Panacibacter ginsenosidivorans: one gene and its partner. The protein of the gene in region 2 interacts with the protein of the main gene of each other region in a pairwise test. Links are inferred from orthologs where the notes say so. Each region holds a gene or a part of one and is shown on either strand. Other genes may lie near its edges. The genes, in order: FRZ67_RS06385 and mrdA.

What was found.
Region 1: the proteins of mrdA (region 2) and FRZ67_RS06385 interact in binary tests that used the Escherichia coli proteins (3 or more experiments, as listed by UniProt). The link is inferred for Panacibacter ginsenosidivorans from one-to-one orthologs.

The regions. Positions count from the first base shown.
Region 1 is NZ_CP042435.1:1,539,892-1,551,416, forward strand. What follows is about bases 3,827-6,833. They hold FRZ67_RS06385 (penicillin-binding protein 1A), read right to left. Parts: upstream 6,510-6,833; coding sequence 4,143-6,509; downstream 3,827-4,142. Other genes in these bases: dprA (DNA-processing protein DprA), read left to right, coding at 3,827-4,000; FRZ67_RS06390 (hypothetical protein), read left to right, coding at 6,670-6,833. Outside these bases: FRZ67_RS06370 (DUF5686 family protein), read right to left, coding at 1-1,453; sucD (succinate--CoA ligase subunit alpha), read left to right, coding at 1,779-2,651; more of dprA, read left to right, coding at 2,903-3,826; more of FRZ67_RS06390, read left to right, coding at 6,834-7,290; FRZ67_RS06395 (hypothetical protein), read left to right, coding at 7,498-7,854; FRZ67_RS06400 (dipeptidase), read left to right, coding at 8,184-9,353; FRZ67_RS06405 (response regulator), read right to left, coding at 9,534-10,172; FRZ67_RS06410 (PAS domain S-box protein), read right to left, coding at 10,186-11,525. UniProt on the Escherichia coli protein: Cell wall formation. Synthesis of cross-linked peptidoglycan from the lipid intermediates.
Region 2 is NZ_CP042435.1:3,646,469-3,657,898, forward strand. What follows is about bases 3,561-6,472. They hold mrdA (penicillin-binding protein 2), read right to left. Parts: upstream 6,105-6,472; coding sequence 4,017-6,104; downstream 3,561-4,016. Other genes in these bases: rodA (rod shape-determining protein RodA), read right to left, coding at 3,561-4,024; FRZ67_RS15325 (NAD kinase), read right to left, coding at 6,392-6,472. In the rest of the region: FRZ67_RS15305 (MBL fold metallo-hydrolase), read left to right, coding at 1-412; FRZ67_RS15310 (T9SS type A sorting domain-containing protein), read right to left, coding at 572-2,413; more of rodA, read right to left, coding at 2,684-3,560; more of FRZ67_RS15325, read right to left, coding at 6,473-7,264; FRZ67_RS15330 (POTRA domain-containing protein), read right to left, coding at 7,439-8,848; FRZ67_RS15335 (CBS domain-containing protein), read right to left, coding at 9,021-9,683; FRZ67_RS15340 (alpha/beta fold hydrolase), read right to left, coding at 9,717-10,496; FRZ67_RS15345 (murein L,D-transpeptidase catalytic domain family protein), read left to right, coding at 10,985-11,430. UniProt on the Escherichia coli protein: Catalyzes cross-linking of the peptidoglycan cell wall. Responsible for the determination of the rod shape of the cell. Is probably required for lateral peptidoglycan synthesis and maintenance of the correct diameter during lateral and centripetal growth.

The DNA of each region.
Region 1 (11,525 bases), 2.1 Mb from region 2 along the record:
GCTGGCTGAAGCCTCTGTTTGTACCAAGATCAAAACGCACCCTTGTTCCCTCCCACCGATTGCCGGAAAGCCAATAATACCATGGGCCAATAACATAATTGCCTATATACTTTGTGCCTGTAGTAAGAAAGTCTACGGAGTTTTTATAAAAAATAAATGTCTTATTGTTCTGTAATGTATCTAACAAAGAATAGATATTCTGTTCATTTTTACTAAGCGGTTCAAAGCGGTTTTGTAACCAGAAAGAATCAGGAAGGTTTTGTGTATTGGGCACCAATATAATGTCTTCACTTGGTTTGCTTTTATTTAATTCATTAGTTACCGAATCACTGTTTACAATTACATTCCGGTAAGTGGTGGTCTTCCTTCCTTTAAATCCTAATTTATTTTGACCTGTTGGGGCAATGTCTACTACGAACTTGTCTTTATATAAAAACCATGCAGAATCGCTGATGAGTTTATATTCCTGTATCAGTGTTAAACCGGTAACAAAATTTATATTGGCGTCAAGCGCAGGACGCAGTGTAATTTTCTGAATGGCAAATGTGGTATCATTCACCCAGCAATCTCCTTCAAAAGTATTTTCACCAACATGTTTTGGCTTGAACTGCAAATGTACCAGCCTGCGTTTGCTGAGGTATTGTGTGTCGAGCAGTTTAAAATTGTAATAATTATCGCCATTATCGCTAAAAGGGCTTACAAAAGATTTATCGAAAACAGGTATCTGGTTATCGTACACATTTATATTCTGGTAGGTAGCCCCCAATTGTTTCATCCAGCTTTCATTGGTAAACCCGCTGGCATTGGTTGCTTTGATAACTTCTCTTGTACGGAACGGCTTCTTTTGGTAATAATAATCAGAGATCGTTTCTGTTAGGTACACAGGTAGAAATGGATCCCTTTCAGAGGTGGTATCTGTGTAATCAAACGCAAATTTCAGCGGCTTTAATACAAAATTCTTTTCGAGTTTATCTTTGTTTACTTTATTCAGGTCAAGCTCTAATTTGTTGTACACTTCATAACCATAATTATCATAAACGGTCCGGTTATTTTTCGGCTTGCTGGCAATTATTTTTCTCCAGAACCACAATGCCCTGTTGTATTTCACTTTCACGATCGCTTCACTTCTTGAAGGCAATACTTCTATATAAACAGTAATGGAAGAGGAGTCTTTGATGTTGGCAAAAGGTATCTCGGTTATTTTATATCCCACGTTAAGTACCTGAAGTGTATCGCCAACAGGCCATGTGTTTAGTTGAAAATCGAAACGCCCAAGAGAGTCGGTAAGTACACCTCTGCCATTTACCTTAAAAACAACAGAAGCAAACGGAATGGGCTCATCACTCTGCTTATCCAGCACTACGCCTCTTAATATTCTTGCCTGGGCATAAGAACTATTCATGCCGACAACAAACAGTAACAATATAATTCCTAACGTTTTCTTCAATGCCATACAATTTCAAAATTACTTGTATTCAAAAACATGAATATCAGCTTCTTTACATACGGCAAACAATTACAAGCGGTTTAACAAGGCAGCTGGTGTTTAGAGCAGTAAGATAAGACGCATTGCGTATCACAACAATATTGAATTTATAAATGGCCGTAAAATTAACACAGTTTGCTTATATATGCTGATAAACGAACAGAACGATGAAGTGTGCGACGCAACAAAAGCCAAATCCTTACTCAAATGCCGGGAACAAAAAAACTACAAACCATAAAAGGTAAACTCTAATCTCTTTCACCTATTTTTGCGCAACCGAAAAAAATGCATCATGTCAGTATTAGTTAATAAGAATTCCAGGATAATTGTTCAGGGCTTTACTGGTACGGAAGGTACTTTTCATGCCGGCCAGATGATCGAATACGGAACCAATGTGGTAGGTGGTGTTACGCCCGGTAAAGGTGGCGGCACGCATCTTGACAGGCCGATATTTAATACGGTGGCTGATGCAGTTAAAGCAACAGGCGCTGATGTAAGCATCATATTTGTGCCACCTGCTTTTGCTGCTGATGCTATTATGGAATCTGCTGATGCAGGTATTGCGCTTGTAGTTTGTATTACAGAAGGCATTCCTGTACAGGATATGGTGAAAGTGAAAAATTATCTGCAGGGAAAAAATACACGACTCATAGGACCTAACTGCCCCGGCGTTATTACTGCAGGTGAAGCAAAGGTTGGCATTATGCCTGGCTTTATTTTCAAACCCGGTAAGATAGGTGTGGTTTCAAAATCAGGTACGCTTACTTACGAAGCTGCTGACCAGGTAGTAAAAGCAGGTCTTGGAATAACCACTGCCATTGGCATTGGGGGCGATCCTATCATTGGTACTACTACTAAAGAAGCCGTTGAATTATTGATGAATGATCCTGATACAGATGGTATCATCATGATAGGTGAAATTGGTGGTGGCATGGAAGCCGAAGCTGCACGCTGGATAAAAGAAAATGGTACCAAACCGGTTGTTGGTTTTATAGCCGGGCAAACTGCGCCTCCGGGCCGCAGGATGGGCCATGCAGGCGCTATTATTGGTGGTGCTGACGATACTGCCGAAGCAAAGATGAAGATCATGAGAGATTGCGGACTGTATGTTGTTGACAGCCCCGCAGATATTGGTAAAACAATGGCTGCTGCGTTAAAGAAATAAATTATAAACTAATATATTGAATGGCTGTCTGTAAAGACGGCCATTTTTATTTTGAGCCCGTCACTATAACTTTTCTCAACAACTGTTGCGTCGCACTCTTGTGCAGCAACAATTCAATTGGACATTGAAACCTCAAAGACAGAGAAGCGCAAAGAAAATATTAAACATCACTTCGTCTCAGCGTCGTTGCGGTTTGTATTTTTCTTTTACAGTAGTATCTTCAATCAAATAAAGAATTTCAAACCGGAAACATGCCCAACGATCTCTTATATCAAATAGCCTTAACGTTGGTGCCGAATATTGGCGCCGTGCAAGCCAAAATACTGGTTGATCATTTTGGAGATGCGGAAAGTATTTTTAAAGCGAGCCTCAAAAAATTAAATGCCGTAGAAAATATTGGTGAAGTAAGATCAGAATCTATTAAAGCATTTGACAATTTCGAAAAGGCACAGGAGGAAATAGATTTTATTGAGAAGTATAAGATACAACCCATCTTTATTACTGATACAAATTATCCTCAGCGTTTATTAAAATGTTATGACGCTCCTGCCCTGCTGTATTACCGCGGCAATGCAGATCTTAATCATACAAAGATCATCAGCATTATCGGCACAAGGAATAACACAGATTATGGCAAACAGGTAACAGAAAAATTAGTAGCCGATCTTGCAGATGAAAATGTATTGGTGCTAAGTGGTCTTGCATTTGGCATTGATGCCATTGCACATAAAGCTGCATTGCAAAATAATTTACCTACTGTTGGCGTACTGGCACATGGGCTTGATACGATCTATCCATCGCATCATAAAGGACTGGCAAAAGAAATGCTGCAGCAGGGTGGGTTGCTTACAGAATTCATCAAACAAACAAAACCTGATAAACATAATTTTCCAAAACGTAACAGGATCGTTGCGGGTATGGCTGATGCAACGATTGTTGTGGAAACAGCTATAAAAGGTGGCAGTATGATCACTGCAGAACTGGCACACAATTATAACCGTGATGTATTTGCATTGCCCGGCAAAACAACAGACAGCAAGAGTGCAGGCTGCAATTATCTTATTAAACAAAAACATGCAACATTATTGACCGATGCACAGCAACTGATAGAAATGTTGGGCTGGCAAAAAAAGAAAGCAAAGGCAAAAGCGCAGAAAGAATTGTTTATTGATCTTTCTGCAGATGAGAGAGTAATTGTTGACCTTCTGAAAGAAAGAGACAGTGTTCATATTGATGAACTGTTTATAAAAAGTGGCTTAAGCAGCAGCGCCATCGCTGCATCAATGCTTAGTCTTGAACTGCAAAATGTACTGATAAGTTTGCCCGGAAAAATGTACAGACTGGCATAAAGCCAATGTGCAGATATGTAAATGGGCAGATGTGCGAATTAATAAAAAACAGCATCTTTTATTGCTCAACAAAAAGCCAACCGTACAAGTGAGTGACACAACGAAGATGCCATGCAATACAAGAGCCTGTCACAAAAAAATTCTACTTAATACCCGGCTTCTTTGGCATTATTGCTTTTGGCTTATCATTCCCATCCGGTAATTTTTCTTTTTTTGTTGTATCGGGCAGTTCGCTTTCGGGTTTTATATCTTCCTGCTTTATTGGGGGTAATACTTCATCTCCATAATCCTTTGCATTGCCATTACCAATATCATCACCCTCTGCACCAAGATCTGTTGGTACATCATTGATCCAATCGTAACTGATATCATTCTCCATAACATCGGGCTTTGCAAATACAGATGATTTATCGATCGCTACATTTTTATCATTTGATGCTTTTGCATAAAAATAGGCCCAGATAGGCAGGGCAACAGAAGAACCCTGACCCAACGCTGTACTGTTGAAACGAATAAAACGATCATCGCAACCCGTCCATGCACCGCAAAGTAACTGTGGCGTATACCCCATGAACCATGCATCGCTGTTATCATTGGTGGTACCTGTTTTACCGGCTATCTCACCGGTAACACCATAACTCCATATTCGGCGACCCGTACCAAACTGCATTACACCCTGCATCATACTGATAACAGAATATGCGGTAACATCACTGATCACTTCTTTACGCAGCGGTGTAAAAGTCTGCAACACATTTCCGTTCTTATCTTCAATGCGTGTTATATACATGGGCTTAACATTAAACCCACGACCGGGGAACATGCTGTAAGCCTGCATCATTTCCATCAAAGAAATTTCACCGGCTCCAAGTGCAATAGAAGGATAAGGTTCAAGCTTTGAAGAAACATCGCAGTTGCGTAGAAAATCTATAAATCTTTTTGCACCTTCATTGCCTCCACCCAACTGCTGCATGATATAAGCAGTGGCGCAGTTCCTTGATGTGGCAAGCGCTTCAGCCATCGGCATCGTTCGGCCCGTACATGTTTTATCCGTAGCCGGTACCATACCATAACCTTTAAAATTCTGTTGCACATCCTCTACCATTGTGCCTGGTGTAAAACCTGCATCCTCTATGGCAAGGCTGTACAACAAAGGTTTTATAGTAGAGCCAACCTGCCGCTTAGTATTAACGTTTACGTGATCGTATTTAAAGGTCTTGAAATCTATACCACCCACCCATGCTTTTACTTCACCGCTTAAAGGATCCATTGCCATAAAACCTGCCTGCAACATTTGACGGTGATACTTGATTGAATCGTAGGGCGTCATTACCGTATCCTTGTAACGGTTGTTGTTCCATGCAAAAACTTTCATGGGTGTTTTTACATAGAAAGATTTTTTTATATCATCATCTGTTACTCCTGCTTTCTGCATATTCTTCCAGCGGTCTGTTTGTTTCATAGCAGCCTGCAACACATTCTCATGTTCTTTCCAAACGCTGCCGCTTTTTACATCGCTTTGCTGGTTCAAAAGTTTTTGCATATAAGCCATATGTTTGGCAACTGCTTCTTCTGCATACAACTGCATACGCGGATTAATGGTGGTGTATATTTTTAACCCGTCTTTGTAAAGATTATAATTATCACCATTCGATTTTTTATGTTCTTTACACCATCTTTTTAACTCCTCTCCCATTACCATTCTAAAGTAAGGTGCAAGGCCTGCTGTCTCATCCAGCTTTTTATAATTCAACTGAATTTTTTTCCGTTTCAGGTCCGTTGCTTCAGCTTCTGACAGGTAATTATTTCTTACCATTTGTTCAAACACCACATTGCGCCTGTCCAGTGCATTCTTTGGATAAATGCGCGGATTATACGTAGTAGGCGCATTAACCATACCCACCAGCACCGCAGCTTCTTCCACGCTTACACGATCCGGCTCTTTACCAAAAAAAGTTTTTGATGCATTGCGTATTCCAAAAACATTATCACCAAAAGCAACAGTATTCAGGTAGAGTGTAACGATCTCGTCTTTGGTAAAATTCCTTTCCAGCTTAACTGCTATGATACACTCTTTCACTTTTTGTATGATACGCAGGAAAATGTTCCCCGTGTTCCAGTTCTCTGTAAAAAGGTTCTTGGCCGTTTGCATGGTTATGGTACTTGCACCGCCTTTACTGCCCAGGAAAAAAAAGGCCCTTGCCAAAGAACGTGGGTCAATACCGCTGTGATCATAAAAACGCTCATCTTCTGTAGCCACCAATGCCTTTACTATGTAAGGATTAATGTCTTTGTATTCCACATTTACCCTGTCTTCCAGGTAATACTTGCCCATTAGCGTACCATCATCTGCATATAACTGGCTGGATTGTGATGCAGAAGGGTTCTGCAGGTCAGCAATAGAAGGCATGCTGCCAAATATGCCAAAATTGGCCAGCAGTATGATTAATATAAAAAGGCCGAAACCAAAAAGGAATACGCGCCAGAGAATTTTTACAGACTTTTTCATACGAAAATTTAAACAACGCAATTTAGGTGTTTTAATTACTTGCAAATATTATTCCGCGCTGCACTTTAGCATTTTATAATGAAGAAATAGCTTTGATACCCGGCTTTGGAATAAGCATGAAGCTTTGGTTGCGTCGCACTCTTGTACGGTTGGGAATGATATGCAGCAACAAGACAGCTATTTATTTTATTTTGCAGCGAAATGTATCTTCTATAATAAAACAAAAAGCAACTTTGGTATAAACGTGAGGGAATGCGAATATTTTGCCAAAGCAAATACAAACGTTGGCGGTAATTATATGCGACTTGCAAACTTCATAGTATTTTTTTTTGTTGTTTTTAGTTGCGAACAGACGAATACTTTGAGCATTAAAACAAAACAAAAAATCAAACTTACATTCGAGGTGATTCCTGAAGACTACGATAAAAATTTATTTTACGTAGAATGGACAGACACTTTAGGACAAGGCAAAGGATATAGCATAATCAAAAGACCGGAAGAACTACAGTGCATAATTAAAAATAGACAGCAAGACACTTTGGGCTATTACATTGGACTTAGTACTCCTCAAACATTTGCATTTTTCCAAACGACTGACACAATTATTACAATAAATTTTAAAATCGGTATTAATATATTTTCAGAAGTGTTCTATAGCAACGACAACATCAGAAGAGAATATCTGAAAAAAGATAGCGTTCCAAAAGAACTTGAACCAATAACAATTAACATCAAGACCGACCTAAGAAAGAAGATAACTGTAGTGTTGACAGAAAACTGATTACCGCTAAAATGTGCTTCTTTCTCAGCAACGTCTTCATACAGATTTAGTGTATAGGTTATGAGAAGTTGCGTTTCGGTAAACATGATTTTTTATTTTACAAAACTGCACGCAAAACAAAAATGTATCTTCAATAATAAAACAAAAGCAACTTAGACATAAACATGCTGTGAATATTAAATGCCTGTATTACAAATCAATTTTTATATGACAAGAGAAGAATTGTGGAAAGAGAATATTGAGAATTACCTAGAGCTTATAGACAAATATAAATGGGATCAGGAACCCATTATTGAATTAATAAACAAGTTAGAGAATTATGGTCTTTGCAAAACATTTTATCCGAGTAATTCGCATGAATCTTTAGTTCTATCAATGTTCAACAATTATAAAGAGCGGTTTGACAATCCAAGGGTTATAATTACCTATGTATCATTAGCAAAATCTTTTAATATCAAATTTAGAGACGGGCAAAGCACAATTGTTTATGATTACAATTGTGAAAGTCATTTAATAGAAAATGAAATTGATAAAATGAAGAATTGGGTTTCAAATATTGATTAAGCCCAACCACCAATCCAACCCCACAAGTGTGCGACGCAACCAAAGCCCAATAGCAGCACCGGTCCCTGGCTCATAAAAAATTCGGGCAATCCAGTTTTATAGATACATTTAGTAACCGTGAAGTAAAGGAAACGCACACCAATTCTCCTGCTATATTTACTTTCAAATATTTATAAAGTTTATAAAACGAAGTTGTATTAGTTCAACAGCAATACAAGAGCGGGATTAATTTTTAGTAACAGGAAAAATATTACATTGTGTATGATAAAACCGATGCACTTGTCAGCAATCATTCAAGGTCGAACTTACTTAAAAACCAAAACGGCAACATGAGAATAATACTATTCGTACTCACTATGCTTTTAATAGACCATGCATATGCGCAGTCTTACAAAAAAATACATCGCAAAGCTATTGTGGCAGATACACACAACGACATATTGATGAAGGCTGCTGATAAAGGAATTGTATTTGACCAGGATCTTACAGGTAAAACGCATAGCGACCTGGCACGCTGGAAAAAAGGGGGACTCGATGTTCAATTATTTTCTGTTTACTGTGACGGCGATGTGAAAAATCCATTTGCTTTTGCCAACAGGGAAATGGATAGTCTCGATGCTGTAGTGGCAAGAAATCCGGATAAGATTGCAAAAGTCAGCAGCTATGATGAACTTATAAAGACTGTAAAGCAACATAAAATTGCTGCAATGTTTGGTGTGGAAGGCGGCCACATGATAGAAGATGATCTGAATAAATTAGATTCATTATATAAACGAGGCGCAAGATATTTGACCCTGACACATAACATAGCACCTTCCTGGGCAACAAGCGCGGCAGAAGAGACAAGCAACCCAAACCTACAGCACAAAGGGCTTACAGATTTTGGCAGGCAGGTAGTACAACGTATGAACCAGCTTGGGATGATCATAGACGTAAGCCATGCCGGGGATCAAACCTTCTGGGATGTTATTAAGATAAGCACAAAACCTGTTATCGCTTCGCACAGTTCAGTATACAGCCTTGTGCCGCATCCCCGAAATTTAAAAGACGAGCAAATAAAAGCTATTGCTAGAAATGGTGGTGTGATACAGATAAACTTTAACCCGGGGTTTATCGACAGCAGCTTTGGTGCCAAAGAAAAAGCTTTTCTTATAAGACATGCTGCAGAAAATGATTCTCTTATCAAAAGCGGTATGGGTGATTTTTATACGATGGATTACCTGTATAATAAATATGCGGAAGAGGCAAACCAGATACGGCCGCCTTTGTCCCTGGTGATCCGGCATATTGAATACATCATAAAATTGGTGGGAGTTGATTATGTGGGCCTGGGTTCAGACTTTGATGGAATTAATCTTACACCGTTGCAACTGGATGATGTTACAAATTATCCGTTGATCACAAAAGCATTGGTTGAAAAAGGATATAGTAAAACGGATATAACTAAAATTCTCGGCGGTAATTTTCTAAGGGTTTTAAAAGCTAATGAAGTAAAATAATTTGCACAGCAACGATTGTTTCATTATTACTGCACCGAAAGTTTAATAAAGAACAAAGCGTACAAGCGTGCGACGCAACGAAAGCTTAATAGTAGTAGCAGCGTTGGGCTCATAAAAAAATACGCTGATACCTGTTAGCGTTATTTCTTCCTGCAATGGTGTACATATTGCCCATATTTTTTACAGGTTGATATCCGAAATGATATGGTTTGTTATTGCGTAGCGCGTTAGTTCTGAATTGGTAGACAGGTTTAGTTTTTCCATGATCCTTCCCCTGTAGGTGCTGATGGTGGTGAGTGCTAATGAGAGTGAGTCTGCAATCTGCGAGATAGTTTTTCCTAATGCAAGCATTTTAAAAATTTCGAATTCTCTGTTGCTGAGTAATTCATGTGGTTTTTTATCGGCGTCGGGGTTTGACAATAACTTTTCAGCAATCTCTGCTGTAATATATTTTCTTCCCAAGAGTATACGCTGTATGGCTGTAACTAATTCATAGGGAGCTGCGTTCTTGTTCATGTAACCCGATGCGCCTGCTTTTATAACCCTTACTGCATAAAGATCTTCTGTAAAAACGCTTAGGATCAAAACTGGTAATTTAGGTTTTAAAAGTTTAATTTGTTCTAATGCTTCCAGGCCATTTTTGCCAGGCATGTCAAGGTCTGATATTACGAGATCCCAGTCTTGCTGCATTACTTCTTTTACCAATGCATCACCATCGCCTACTTCTTTTATTTCAACAGATGGATATTCATCTTTCAATATCTGGATAAGGCCTAACCGTATAAAGCTATGATCATCGGCTAAAAGTATTCGTTTCATTTTGCATGCAGGTTTAACTGTTATCTGAAGTAATATAAGGCAGGCTGATAATAATCTTTGTTCCTTTACCTGGAGAAGAAATTAACTCAAATGCTCCACCCAGTGAAAGCACTCTTTCTTTCATTCCTAAGATACCAAAAGATTTTTTATTTTTTACAGATGCCATATCGAAACCCTGCCCATCATCTTCAATAGTTACAACAATATTATCACCTGTAATATTTAAAGAGCTGAAAACTTTATGTGCATTTGCATACCTGGTAATATTGGTTAAAGCCTCCTGATACACCCTGAAAATGCAGTTTGCAATTGGCTCGGATGATCTGATCTTTTTTTCAACCGTAGAAAATATAACAGGTATGCCGGTATTGGCAGTAAACTGGCTGTCTAACCATTGCATAGCTTCCAGCAATCCATTTTCGTCTAAAACGCCGGGACGCAGTTCACTCAATATCCTTCTTATTGATTGGTTACTTCCGTCAAGCAAGGTCATAATGTTTTTTAATTTGGCTTTTAGAAGCGTTGTTTCTTCCGGTATTTTTTTATCTATCCATGCAACATCCATTTTTATGGCGGTAAGCTGTTGCCCAAGTTCATCATGTATTTCACGGCCGATTCTTTTACGCTCTTCTTCTCTTATGGTTTGCAGGTGTGTTGTTAACTGCCGTAATTTTTCGTTAGTACTTCTAATATCTTCTTCAGCTTTTTTTTGCTCTGTTATATCTTTATAAAAGACTGTTAACCCATCATCAGAAGGATATACTTTTGCAAAAAACCAGCTATCCATAGGCGCATAATAATCTTCAAACTCAACCACTTTCTTGGCGCGCATCGCATCCTGATAATTCTTTTGGAAATTAGTGCCGATAAGTTCCGGGTGTACTTCCCAAATTGTTTTGCCTATAATTTCTTTTTTGCCTTCCGGGTGTATAACCATTGCAGCATCATTCAAAAAAGTATACCGCCATTCATTATCAAGAGATATTACCCTGTCCTTGATTCGGTTTAATGCTGTTTCTTTTTCTTTGTATATTCTCGCTATTTCTTGTTCTGCTTTTTTATGCTCTGTAATATCAGTGATAGTACCAACATATCCTATTATTTCATGCTCCGCATTTCTTTCAGGAACAGCCTGTCCAATAACCCATGCAATTGTTCCGTCGGGGCGCACAAATCGATACTCTGTAGATGATGTTGTCTGTTTCTTTGTTGCTTCCTGCCAGCCTTTTACCAATGCGGGTTTGTCTTCCGGATGTACCACACTAAACCAGCCATCTCCCAATGCCTCCTGAAAAGGTAAACCAGAAATAAGACTCCACATTGGGTTAACATATGTGGTATAACCGGAAGCAT
Region 2 (11,430 bases):
ATTTGAAAAATTTGCAGGTTACCTTGAAGGAGGTTTTGAAGCATGGAAAAAAAGTGGCAATACAGTTGACATAATTATAGATGTTGCCCCGGATGAACTGGCGATGGATATTCCTTTTGATAACCATCTTGTCGTGTTAGATGTGCGTAAAGAACCCGAGTTTGCAGATGGTCATGTAAAAGATGCGGTAAACCTTCCTTTAAATGATCTTGTTGATCCCGGCAGCATGGCCAATATAAACGACACTGACAATCTTTATGTGCATTGTGCAGGTGGTTATCGCAGTGTAATTGCGTGTTCTATGTTAAAGCGGCAGGGCATTCATAATATCCGCAACATCACCGGCGGATGGGCTGCAATAAAAGAAGAGAAAAAAATAAAAACAGAAAAGGAAAAGAGTGTATTGAATTAATACGGGGATGTGCAGATTTGTAAATGTGTGAATGATTTTATGAGCCAAACTTTGAAATAAATATTGAACTTCTGTTGCGTCGCACTCTTTTACTGAAGAATCTTGAATGATCAATCTTTTTTTTTAAAACTGCGCTGATTATAAGCGCAGTTTTTATTTCTATTGTTTTATAAATTTTAGTGAAACGATTTGTTTTCCTTTATCTTCAACAATCAAATAATAGGTACCTGCAGTCAATTGTTGAACATCCCAATTATATACATCATTAACTGAATTGGCTTTACCTTTAATGTTTCCTGTTATATCTGCTATCACAAGACTTTTTGCTGACCCCAAACCTTTCACCACAAGTAAACGCTGTACGAGATTAGGAGTAATTTTTATTGCAGTTGTCTCATTGAAATCAACTTTAATAATCGAAGAATAAATAAAATGATTGTCTGCATCTACCTGTTTTAAACGATAATAGTTAGTACCTGCTTTCGGTTTGATATCCGTAAAACTATAATACTGTAAAGTATTACTGTTACCCTTGGATTTGATTTGGCTGATCTCAAAAAAGGTATTGCCATCAATACTTCGTTGAACGGAAAAGTAATTGTTGTTTTGTTCAGATTTTGTTTGCCAGGTAAGTAAAGCTTTATGGTCGATTTTTGACACTGTAAAGTTTTGTAATGAAGTGGCAAGAACAATTTCGTTACTATAACGAGCTAATGCAAATTTGCCATTGTAGTGATGCAAATTTTGTGATGAACCTCCAATGACAATTTTTTTATCGGGTTGAATCGCAAGTGAATTTAAGTATTCATTTCTTTCAGGGATCGTTGCAACTACTTTACCAAAAACGCCAAAAGAAGAATCTAATATTCCCTTGCTTGAATACCTTGCTAAAATAAAGTCTTTGTTAGACGATTCCGTTTCGGCTGTCCCTCCTGCAATAAACTTACCATCGTTTTGCAGAATAATTTTTTGAGAATACACATTAAGCCCTGAAAATGAAGAAATTGATAACCCATTTTCTCCAAAAGAAGAATCTATTGTGCCATTGTTATTTAGCTGCAAAAAACTGGCATTCCAATGACCAAAACTTACACCAGAACAGCCTAAAAGAATTTTTTTATCTGTAGTAAGCACGGAAGATGATACTTCGGATATTATGTTGGGAAAGCTTTTTTTAAATACTCCATTTGTTGCAAAGGAGGAATCAATAGCACCGTACATATTATAACGAATAACAACAGGTTGTGGGAGTGAATCATCGTAATAGGGTTCAAAGCCCGATACAATAATTTTTGAGTCATCTTGGATAAGAAGCGAAACTCCGTAAGTCAGATTTCTAAAAGTAGTTATTACTTTACCTTCATGCCCAAAGCTTGAGTCTATGTGCCCCTCCGAAGTTACTCTTACTGTAACTATAGCTGGTTCAGTTTCATTCAGAAATCTATACCCGGAAAGTAATATCTTTTCGTCTTTTTGAATTGCTATTGAAGTACAGTAATCCCAACCTCCAAAATCTATTAATGATTTACCATTTTCGCCAAACGTTGAATCAATTATACCTGATTCGCTATAACGTAGTACGGCAAAGTCAGCATCGGTTTTGGTCGAACCTGCTACCAATATTTTTTTGTTTGGTAGTATTTCAACGCATTTAGCAACATCGTCTGATCTTGAGCCTATATCAGTATGTATTAAACCATTAACTCCAAAAGAAAGATCGAGATTACCGTTAGGTAAGTATCTTGCTAAGGCAAAATCTCTGTGATTAAAGCCATCGAATATAGTTATTGAACCAACAGCAAGTATGTTGTTATTGTCTAATAATTTAATGGAATAACACACATCATCTTCCCCAAAGTCAGACATAACAAAACCATTGTTACCAAAGGTTTTATCAAAGGCAATTTGGCTATAACTTTTTTCTACTAAAACTAAAAACAGGGTTGATAAAAAAATAAAGGTTAACTTTTTGAAGATGGTTTTCAGAAGGCTTGGGTACATGTAATTTAGTTTTTAAGTTGTTAGATTGAGTTATTTCAAATATACAACTTTAAAGTAGCGTATTTAAAAGCAATAAATAACGCCAAAAAAACACTTCTATAAATGTTTAAATAGCCTTTTGAAGTTTCTTTGGGAATTTATCTACCAAAACAATTTTCAAAATGCCTTATAATTCTTTGGAATATTAATTTAATGCTAAATAAAGATGTGTAGTACAAGTGAGTGACACAACAGGAGTTTATTAGCAGCACTACAGCTTGCTTCAAAAAATTACCTTAATACCATTTGCCTGTCTGCATCCAATCTTACAAGAATAAAAATTAATACAGTAAAAGTTAGTAATGAAGAACCGCCGTAACTTATCAATGGCAGCGGTATACCAATAATTGGGAAAAGACCAATGGTCATACATACATTAACAGCGATATGAAAAAAGATAATGCTCGCTATTGAGTAAGCATATACACGGCTGAATGTACTGCGTTGCCGCTCTGCAATAAATATTATTCTGAATAGCAATAGAAAATATAATCCAAGAAATATTAAACAACCTGTAAAACCAAATGCTTCGCCCAAGGAAGTAAAAATAAAATCTGTATGCTGTTCCGGAACATACTTGCCGCGTGTTTGCGTGCCTTTTAAAAATCCTTTTCCAATGATCCCACCTGAGCCAATGGCAATCTTGCTTTGACGCACATTATAATCATCGGGCTTGGTTACTTTTTTGTCATTCGCCTCGCTGATCTTTGCACTGCGGTTCTGGCTGCAATCATAATCTTTACCCACCATGCTATAGATACGTTGCGCCTGGTAACACTGAAAAACATTATTGAAAACATAAGGCACCGCAAAGCGCTGTATGCCTACAGATAAACCCCACACTGCAATGATTAATATAAGCATGCCGCGGTTTCTTTTTATTTGCCAACGCAGGAAATAAATAAAGCCCGCAGCGATAACCGTTAAAATAATAGCCAGTGTATTTGGCTCCATTACAAGTGTTGCTACAACCAGTGCACCTACAGAAAAACCAATGATAAGGATAATGCCAGGCAAACCTTCCCTATACATAACAATAAAAAAACTGGAATAGGCTAATGCAAGACCTGTTTCATTTTGCATAATAGAAAGCATGGCCGGCGACAAAGCAATAGCAGCAGCAATAACCTGAGATTTTGTCTTTGTAAAATCAAGATCAAGCTGTGATAAATATTTTGCCAATGCAAGTGAAGTAAAGATTTTACAAAGCTCTGCCGGTTGCAGGTTAAAGCCACCGCCTAATGGTATCCAGCTTTTAGAGCCATTAATGTCTTTGCCTATTACAAAAGTTAAGAACATCAACCCAATGCCAAATACATAAAACAAGTTGGCAAACGCGGTATACAATTTACTATCGCTGAGTAAAATGAAAATAGCAACAATAGCACAAATACCTGCAAACAATAACTGCTTACTATAATTAGTGTTAAAAGAAATAAAAGAAGAAAAGGTAAAAGTATCAGGGTTATATTCTACCATAAAAATGCAAAGTATACCAATAGCAACTAATATAGCGTAAAGCCATACCACCAGCCAGTCAACACCTTTCGAAATAGGAGATATATTAGCCATTACCTTTTATTGGTTTCTTTAATTGTTTTTCTTCAGGTTTAACAGCAGGGCCTGTTTTTTTGATCGTATCTGTAGTGTCAGAATCCTTGCCATTTGGATCTGCTTCCGGATCGAATGTGTGCTTACGGTTGTCGTTGGTATTTTCAAAAACAGGAGCTTTATCTGCGTCAATCTGTTTAGCCAGTTTGGCAAGTTTTATAGAATCCTGTTTTGCGTACCACTGTTTAATCGCAACAGGTATAAGATCTGCTTTTGAAATGCGTTCTACTTCCGGTAACCGTTTTGCAGAAATAGTATCGTTTAGATATTTTTCCATCATGAGAGACCCGATAGGTGCTGCCCATGTAGCACCGAAGCCGGCATTTTCAACAACTATTGCAATAGCAATTCTTGGATTTTCTTTTGGTGCGAAAGCCACAAAAAGTGAGTGGTTCTTTCCATGAGGATTTTGTGCGGTACCGGTTTTTGCGCAAATATCTATACCATCAATTCGGGCTATCATGGCAGTACCTGATACTGTTACATCAAGCATAGCAAGCTGAACAGCTTCGAAGTCTTCATCTGATATATGTGTTACCTGGTGTTTGCGCCTGTATTTACCTACAAATACAGAATCTGCAACTGTTTCATTTTCTATACTGTCAACAAAATGTGGTGTGTAATAATATCCTTTATTAGCGATAAAACACATGACGTTTGCAAGTTGTAAAGGTGTTGCCAGCATTCTGTCCTGGCCTATGCCCAGCGTTAATATATTGCAACTGTTCCAGCGTGTTCCACCAAAATCTTTATTGTATCTTGATGTATCGGGAATATTTCCTTTGTCTTCACTCGGCAGATCGACATCCAGCCTTACACCCATTCCAAAAGCATTCATATATTCTTTCCATTTTAAATAACCTTCCTGCGGACTTTTATATGCAGGATTATCAATAGCCATTCTAAATACCTGGGAGAAATACGAGTTACAGGAGTGTGCCAATGCTAGTCTTAAAGAAGCAGCATGGCCTGCATCATGATGCTCGCATTTTACAGGGCGGCCACATGCATAATAGGCGCCACCGCAACCATAGCCATAAGAAGGTGTTATCAATCCTTCATCCAATGCAACCAATGCACCCATTGGTTTAAAAGTAGAGCCTGGAGGATACTGCCCTTTTATAGCACGGTTCAATAATGGCCTTGATGTATCTAAAAATAATTGGCTGAAATTTTTTCTTCGTTCTGAACCTGTAAGCAGATTAGGATTATAACTTGGGCTTGTTGCCATTGCTAATATTCCTCCTGTTTTAGGATCAATAGCAACAGCACTGCCTATTTTGTTGCCCAATAATTTTTCTGCAAGCTGTTGCAGTTCTACATCCATGCTGGTATAAAGATTTCTCCCCGCTACAGCAGCAGTATCGTACATGCCGTTTTCATAAGAGCCCTGTATCCGGTTTTTATTGTCGCGTATATAACGCTTTACGCCACGTTCACCCATAAGTACGGGTTCATATTTGCTTTCAAGACCTGTTAAACCAGCATAATCACCCATTTCATAACCTTCTTCTTTATGCCTGCGCAAATAACTGGTATCAACTTCACCAATATATCCAAGTACATTACCTGCTGCACTGTATGGGTAAGATCGCACAGGCCTTTCCTGTAAAACAAAACCCGGAAATTTATACATGTTCTCATTCAACCTTGCATAAGTATCAGGGCTCACCAAAGCTGCAAAAGCACTGGGTTTATAAGACGTATTTTTCAGAATGGCAGTAAGCATTCTTTTTCTAAACTCCGCAGTATCAATTGAAAGAATTTTACACAATGCAGCAGTATCGGTACCTTTTATTTGGTTAGGCGTAACAACAAGATCATACATGATGGTGTTCTCGAGTACCGCACGTTTTTTACGATCGTAAATTATACCCCTGTCAGGATAAACCACTTTCCTGAAAATAGCATTATTTTCCGCCTGTATTTTCAGGTCAGTAGAAAATAGTTGCAGGTGTAGCAACTGACCTATAATTACAAGAAAAATAGCAATGAAAATTAATTGAATTACCCTGCTCCTCGACTGATTATATACCGGCATATATGTATGAGATGAAAGATATGATTACCTGTGCAAAATTGCTGATTGTTTACAGACATCAGCATAAAATTCAACAAAAAATTTTATTAACAACGTATGAAGTAACATTCAATTTTATAAGAATAGTTAACATTATATATAAATATTTTTTTGAACCCTGCTCTATAACTGATATGAAGCTTTCGTTGCGTCGCACTCTTGTACGTTTTGTACTAAGCTCAGCAAGTGAAAAGAAAGAATAGACTAAATAATTTTTTATTATATTTCTAAGTACTGTATTGCTTTTCTTAATTTCTTTTATCAAGTCCCCATGTAAGTTTACTGCGAAGTGTAGAAAGGAAATTATTTTCATTGAGCCGTAAAAGGCTTATAGAAAATTTTTCTTTTTTTACTGCCAGCTGAATTTCTTTATCTACAATCTCACGTCTTGCGTCCATAGCACATATTATTTGTTCTGCCCTGCCTTCTATTTCAAAAGAAATAACATTGCTATCGGGCACAACAATTGGTCTTACGTTTAAGTTGTGTGGCGCCACCGGAGTTATTACAAAACTTGAAGATTCGGGGAAGACAATTGGTCCGTTGCAACTCATATTATAGCCCGTAGAACCAGTTGGTGTAGCTACAATTACACCGTCGCTCCAATAAGTATTAAGAAATTCTCCATTGAGATAAGTATGTACTTTTATCATAGGAGAAGTATCTCTTTTATGAATGGCGAATTCATTTAATGCAAAAGGGGTTTCACCAAACAAAGGAATGCTTGCATCTAAATGTATGAGTGTACGTTTATCAATTACATAAGTACCGGCTATAAGCGCTTCTACAGCTACTACCAGTTCTTCTTTACCAATGCCTGCAAGAAAACCAAGTCTTCCAAAATTAACGCCCAGTATGGGAATGTTTTTATCTCGTACTAATGTTACCGCATCTAATATGGTTCCATCACCACCGAGGCTTATGAGACAATCAACGGTTTTGTCTAATTCATTTGAGTGAGAAAAAAGCGTAATGCCCTTGGCATCTACCTCAAGATTATAGGCTGCAAGTGAATCTAACAATAAAATATTGATATCGTGTTTTTGTAATGCGTTTAACAGTATGATCAATTGTGCTTTGAGGTCATGGTCTAAACCACGGCTGTAAATAGCTACTTTCATTTTGTAAATTTAAGATGCGCCTTTAATAACTGGTAGTAAAATTATTTTCACCCTTTGTAAAAAAGTACTGAATAAATTACCGTGATACTGATCTTGCCAAATGAAAGAATAAGGCGTAAAAGTGTGCGACGCAAGAAAAGCAAAATAGTAATAAAAAGCCGGGTACATAATTTTTTAGAAATCTGTGCGCACATGGAAAAAAAGACCATTACCACCTAACTGGTTAAAGCTGTATTCGAATTTTAGTACAATATCATAAGACGGGATCACCACATCGACACCAAAGCATTCTGTATATAAAAACTTATTGCTGAGCAGGCTGTTGCCCGGTGTTTTACTGTAGGTATACCCCAGATCTTCTCCTGCTTTTATAAAAAATCGTAAGGGTATTGAAATGGTTTTTTTTGTCTCGGGAGGAGTTCTAAGTGTTGTTGAAAATATTTCTCTGCGAAAAGTAACCCTGCTCATAATGCCAGCCACGCCATCTGTTACATAATATTCAAGACCGCGAAGGTAAGCATCTCCATATCCAAATAGTTGCTGGTTAACGAAAGGCTGGTCAAATGGGAATTTTATGATGCCGGAGCTTTGCAGGTATAACTGCATTTTTTTTGTGACAGGTACGGTGTAATTAGTGTGATACTGTAACTGTGTCAGATTCATAGCTGAATTAAAAAAGCCCTTCCTTATGATAGACGCATCTGCAATAAAACCTTTTGTAGGGTAAGCATTATAATCTGCATTAAAATATTGCACCGTGTAAGAAAGCTCAGGATAAGAAATTAAACTTTTGCTACCCGGATAATAATTGGGATTTAATTGGATTATTGTATCGTTTATCCGATTATTTACATAAGCGAGTTTAAGTGAATGCCTTGTTTTTATGGCAGGTCTGTAGAGATAGGCAACTTCTGCCCGGATGCCCTGCATTACAAATTTATCCTGCTTATAAAAGGCCTGTTTGCTTTGGTCAGTGCGAAAATTAAGTTCGCGCTGACGCGAAAAATTGAAAGCAACACTAAAGCCTCTTTTTAGCGAATTATCGGCAAAAGGTTGCTCATATTTGGCCTGCACCTGATTGCTGTATCCTGAAATAAGATTAATGGCTAGTTTATCATTACGGCCACTAACATTATTCTGCATAAACTTTATGCCATAGTTGGTTCGATTGAGACTGGCCTTCTGCTCTACCCACCATTGGTTAAAATTGCGGTCGACTAGTTTAAAATAGGGTAGAGGAAAGAGGTACCAGCGTTCCTTAACATCAATGTTTATAAAAACCAGATCGTTTTGCCTCTTGTATATGTATGCCGCAACTGTTGTAAAAAGAGCGGTATTAGTAACCTGTTGCTGTGCAAGAGTAAGGAGTTGTTTCAGCTCGTTATATCTTATGTATTGTCCTTGTTTAAAAGGTATTTCCCTATCAACTATGTAAGGTTTAGTTTTCTTGTTGCCATGTACAGATACATCAGCAATAAGTACAAGCGAAGTATCATTTTCACTTTTTGTAATGCTGTTTAATAACGCGCTGATTCCGGTGGTATCCTGTTGAACCGGTTGGTAAGCCTGCGCAGATGCAAACATATACAGGCAGCTACATATCCAAACCAGTATTATACGTTTGCAGAAATTCATCAATAATAGTTCCCGGTTGTTGGTGAGCGGTAAAAATAGAGTATTGTATTGTTTTGACGAATGAATGTTAACTTTTTAACAAACAGCACAGGCTTTGACTAAAAAATTAATGATACAGCAGTTATATTTTAAGATAGGTCATAAGCAGATCGTAATTTTCCTTTAATTCATTTTCATATTCTTCTTCTCCAAAATAATACCGTACAACATAATCGTAGCGTTGCAGAGTGGCAATGATATCGGATATTTCAATCCTGTTGATCTTGATAGTAACGATAAAGAAACCGGTTGTATTTTCTGTGTAGGTATTTAATTGTGTAATAAAAGCATTATTTGTTTCTATAAGTCTTGAAATCTCTCCAAAGGAAAAATTGCGCTTATCCATTTCCAGCACCACCATTGCTCCAGGTTCTTCAACGTTTAAAAAGGACGCTAATACCTGTATAAGTGTCTTTCTTCTGATGCATCCCGTAATTTCACCACTACGACTGATTACAGGTATGATGGAAACATCAAATCGGCCCGCAATTTTCAGTGCTGCGAGAAAGTGCTCTTCAGGGAACACAGATGCTACAATAAAATGGGTTTGTATACTGCTTAGTGTGTCGGCTTCGTTTGCATCAAGCAGGTCATCTTTACTTACGATGCCGACAAATTTTTCTTCGGCAGATATTACGGGAAGATGAAGAATGTCATAGTCATCCATTAACTGTAAGGCAAAGACAACTTTATCTGTTAACGTAAGTAAAGGAAATCCCGATTCTATAATTTGTGATACCAGCATGTATTAAATGTTGCAGCTATATGACAAAAAAACTCACGCAATTGTTGCAGCAGGGTGTTTGAGTTTAGTAAGAAACTGTTCAAGTATTTTATTGAACTCTCCTGGTACTTCCATCATAGGGGCGTGGCCACATTTATCAATAAAAAAAAGTTCACTGTTTGGAATAAGATTATTAAACTCTTTAGCAACAAATGGTGGAGTTATTGTATCGTTATTTCCCCATATAAGTAATGTTGGCTGGTTAATCTGATTTAATTCTTCGCCAAGATTATTACGAATGGCACTTTTAGCCAGCGCAATAATCTTTATAACTTTAAGTCTGTTATTGCAAATCTCGTATACTTCGTCAACCAGTTGCCGTGTGGCTGTTGCGGGATCGTAAAATGTAAGTTCAGTTTTGCGTTTTATATATTCGTAGTCCCCGCGCTTTGGATAACTGTCTCCCATTCCGTTTTCAAAAAGACCTGAACTGCCGGTAAGCGTAAGAGACTTAATTCTTTCCGGGTGTTTTAGAACGTGCACGAGGGCTACGTGCCCTCCTAAAGAATTGCCTAACAGGTGAATATTATTATAACCACGTAGCTCAATGAATTTATGAACGTGTTTTTGCAAACCACCTACAGATGTATGAAATAGATCTAAATCAAATAAAGGCAATATAGGCACTACTACTGTATATGATTTTTTGAAGTGCTCTATCAGATCCATGAAATTGCTTAACGCACCAAACAATCCATGCAGCAATACCAGTGGTTCTCCTTCACCCTCTTCAATGAACCTGAACTTATCAATTTGTTTTACCTCGTAATTCATCGGCTGTTTTTTCCTGCAAAATTTTTATGATCACTACAAATAAAAAGAAATGAATTGAAAAAACCTGATTATAGCTATTTTATTATTGGTTTTAAATACATGCTAAAATACTTTTTTTAACTGAATATGTGCTTATTATTAAATCATAAGCACATGAGAAGAGGTATTCGAATATTCGCTTACATATTTTAACGATCAACCTTTTTTTTTATCAATTTAATGTTGGCCTTGTACCTGATTTTGGCAATGGTAAGATTTTTTTAATGAAAAAATGTAAAATTTAATTCAAGTATCAGAGAATAAAAACCTGTAAATAAGGAGTTTAAATATAATTTTTAAACTAGTATGTGAAAATTTGAAAGCAACTACTATATAACAATAAAGTATCTTAATACTCTGTGTTATCTTTGCCTGCCTGCAATAAAAAGAGATTGACAGGCGTTCTTTTGTTTCAATCCAAAATTCTTAATCATTGAAAAACTATGAAAATGAAGAAACTGGTTATTATTTGTGCGGTTTGTTTATGTGGGTTCAGTTCTATGGCGCCAGCGGATATAAATTCCGGAGATAAAAAATTTGCATCACTTTTACCGTCTTTATCTGATGAAGGTGCGGCCGTTTCTCAATGGATAGATTTTGTTTACAACTCCCTTCAATTAGACTCATTAGGCCTCCAGAAGAATGTTTTTTTCTACGCCTGTAAAGGTTACGAATACCTTTTAAGTCAACAAAAACTACAGAAGACTTCTCTGCTTACAATATGTGATTACACGCAAAGCAGCACTCATAAAAGGCTTTATGTAATTGATATGGAAAAAAGAGAAGTGCTTTACAACACCTATGTATCGCATGGCAAAAATTCAGGTAATGAATTTGCAACAAGTTTTTCCAATAAGGCAGATTCTCATAAAAGCTCGCTTGGTTTTATGATAAC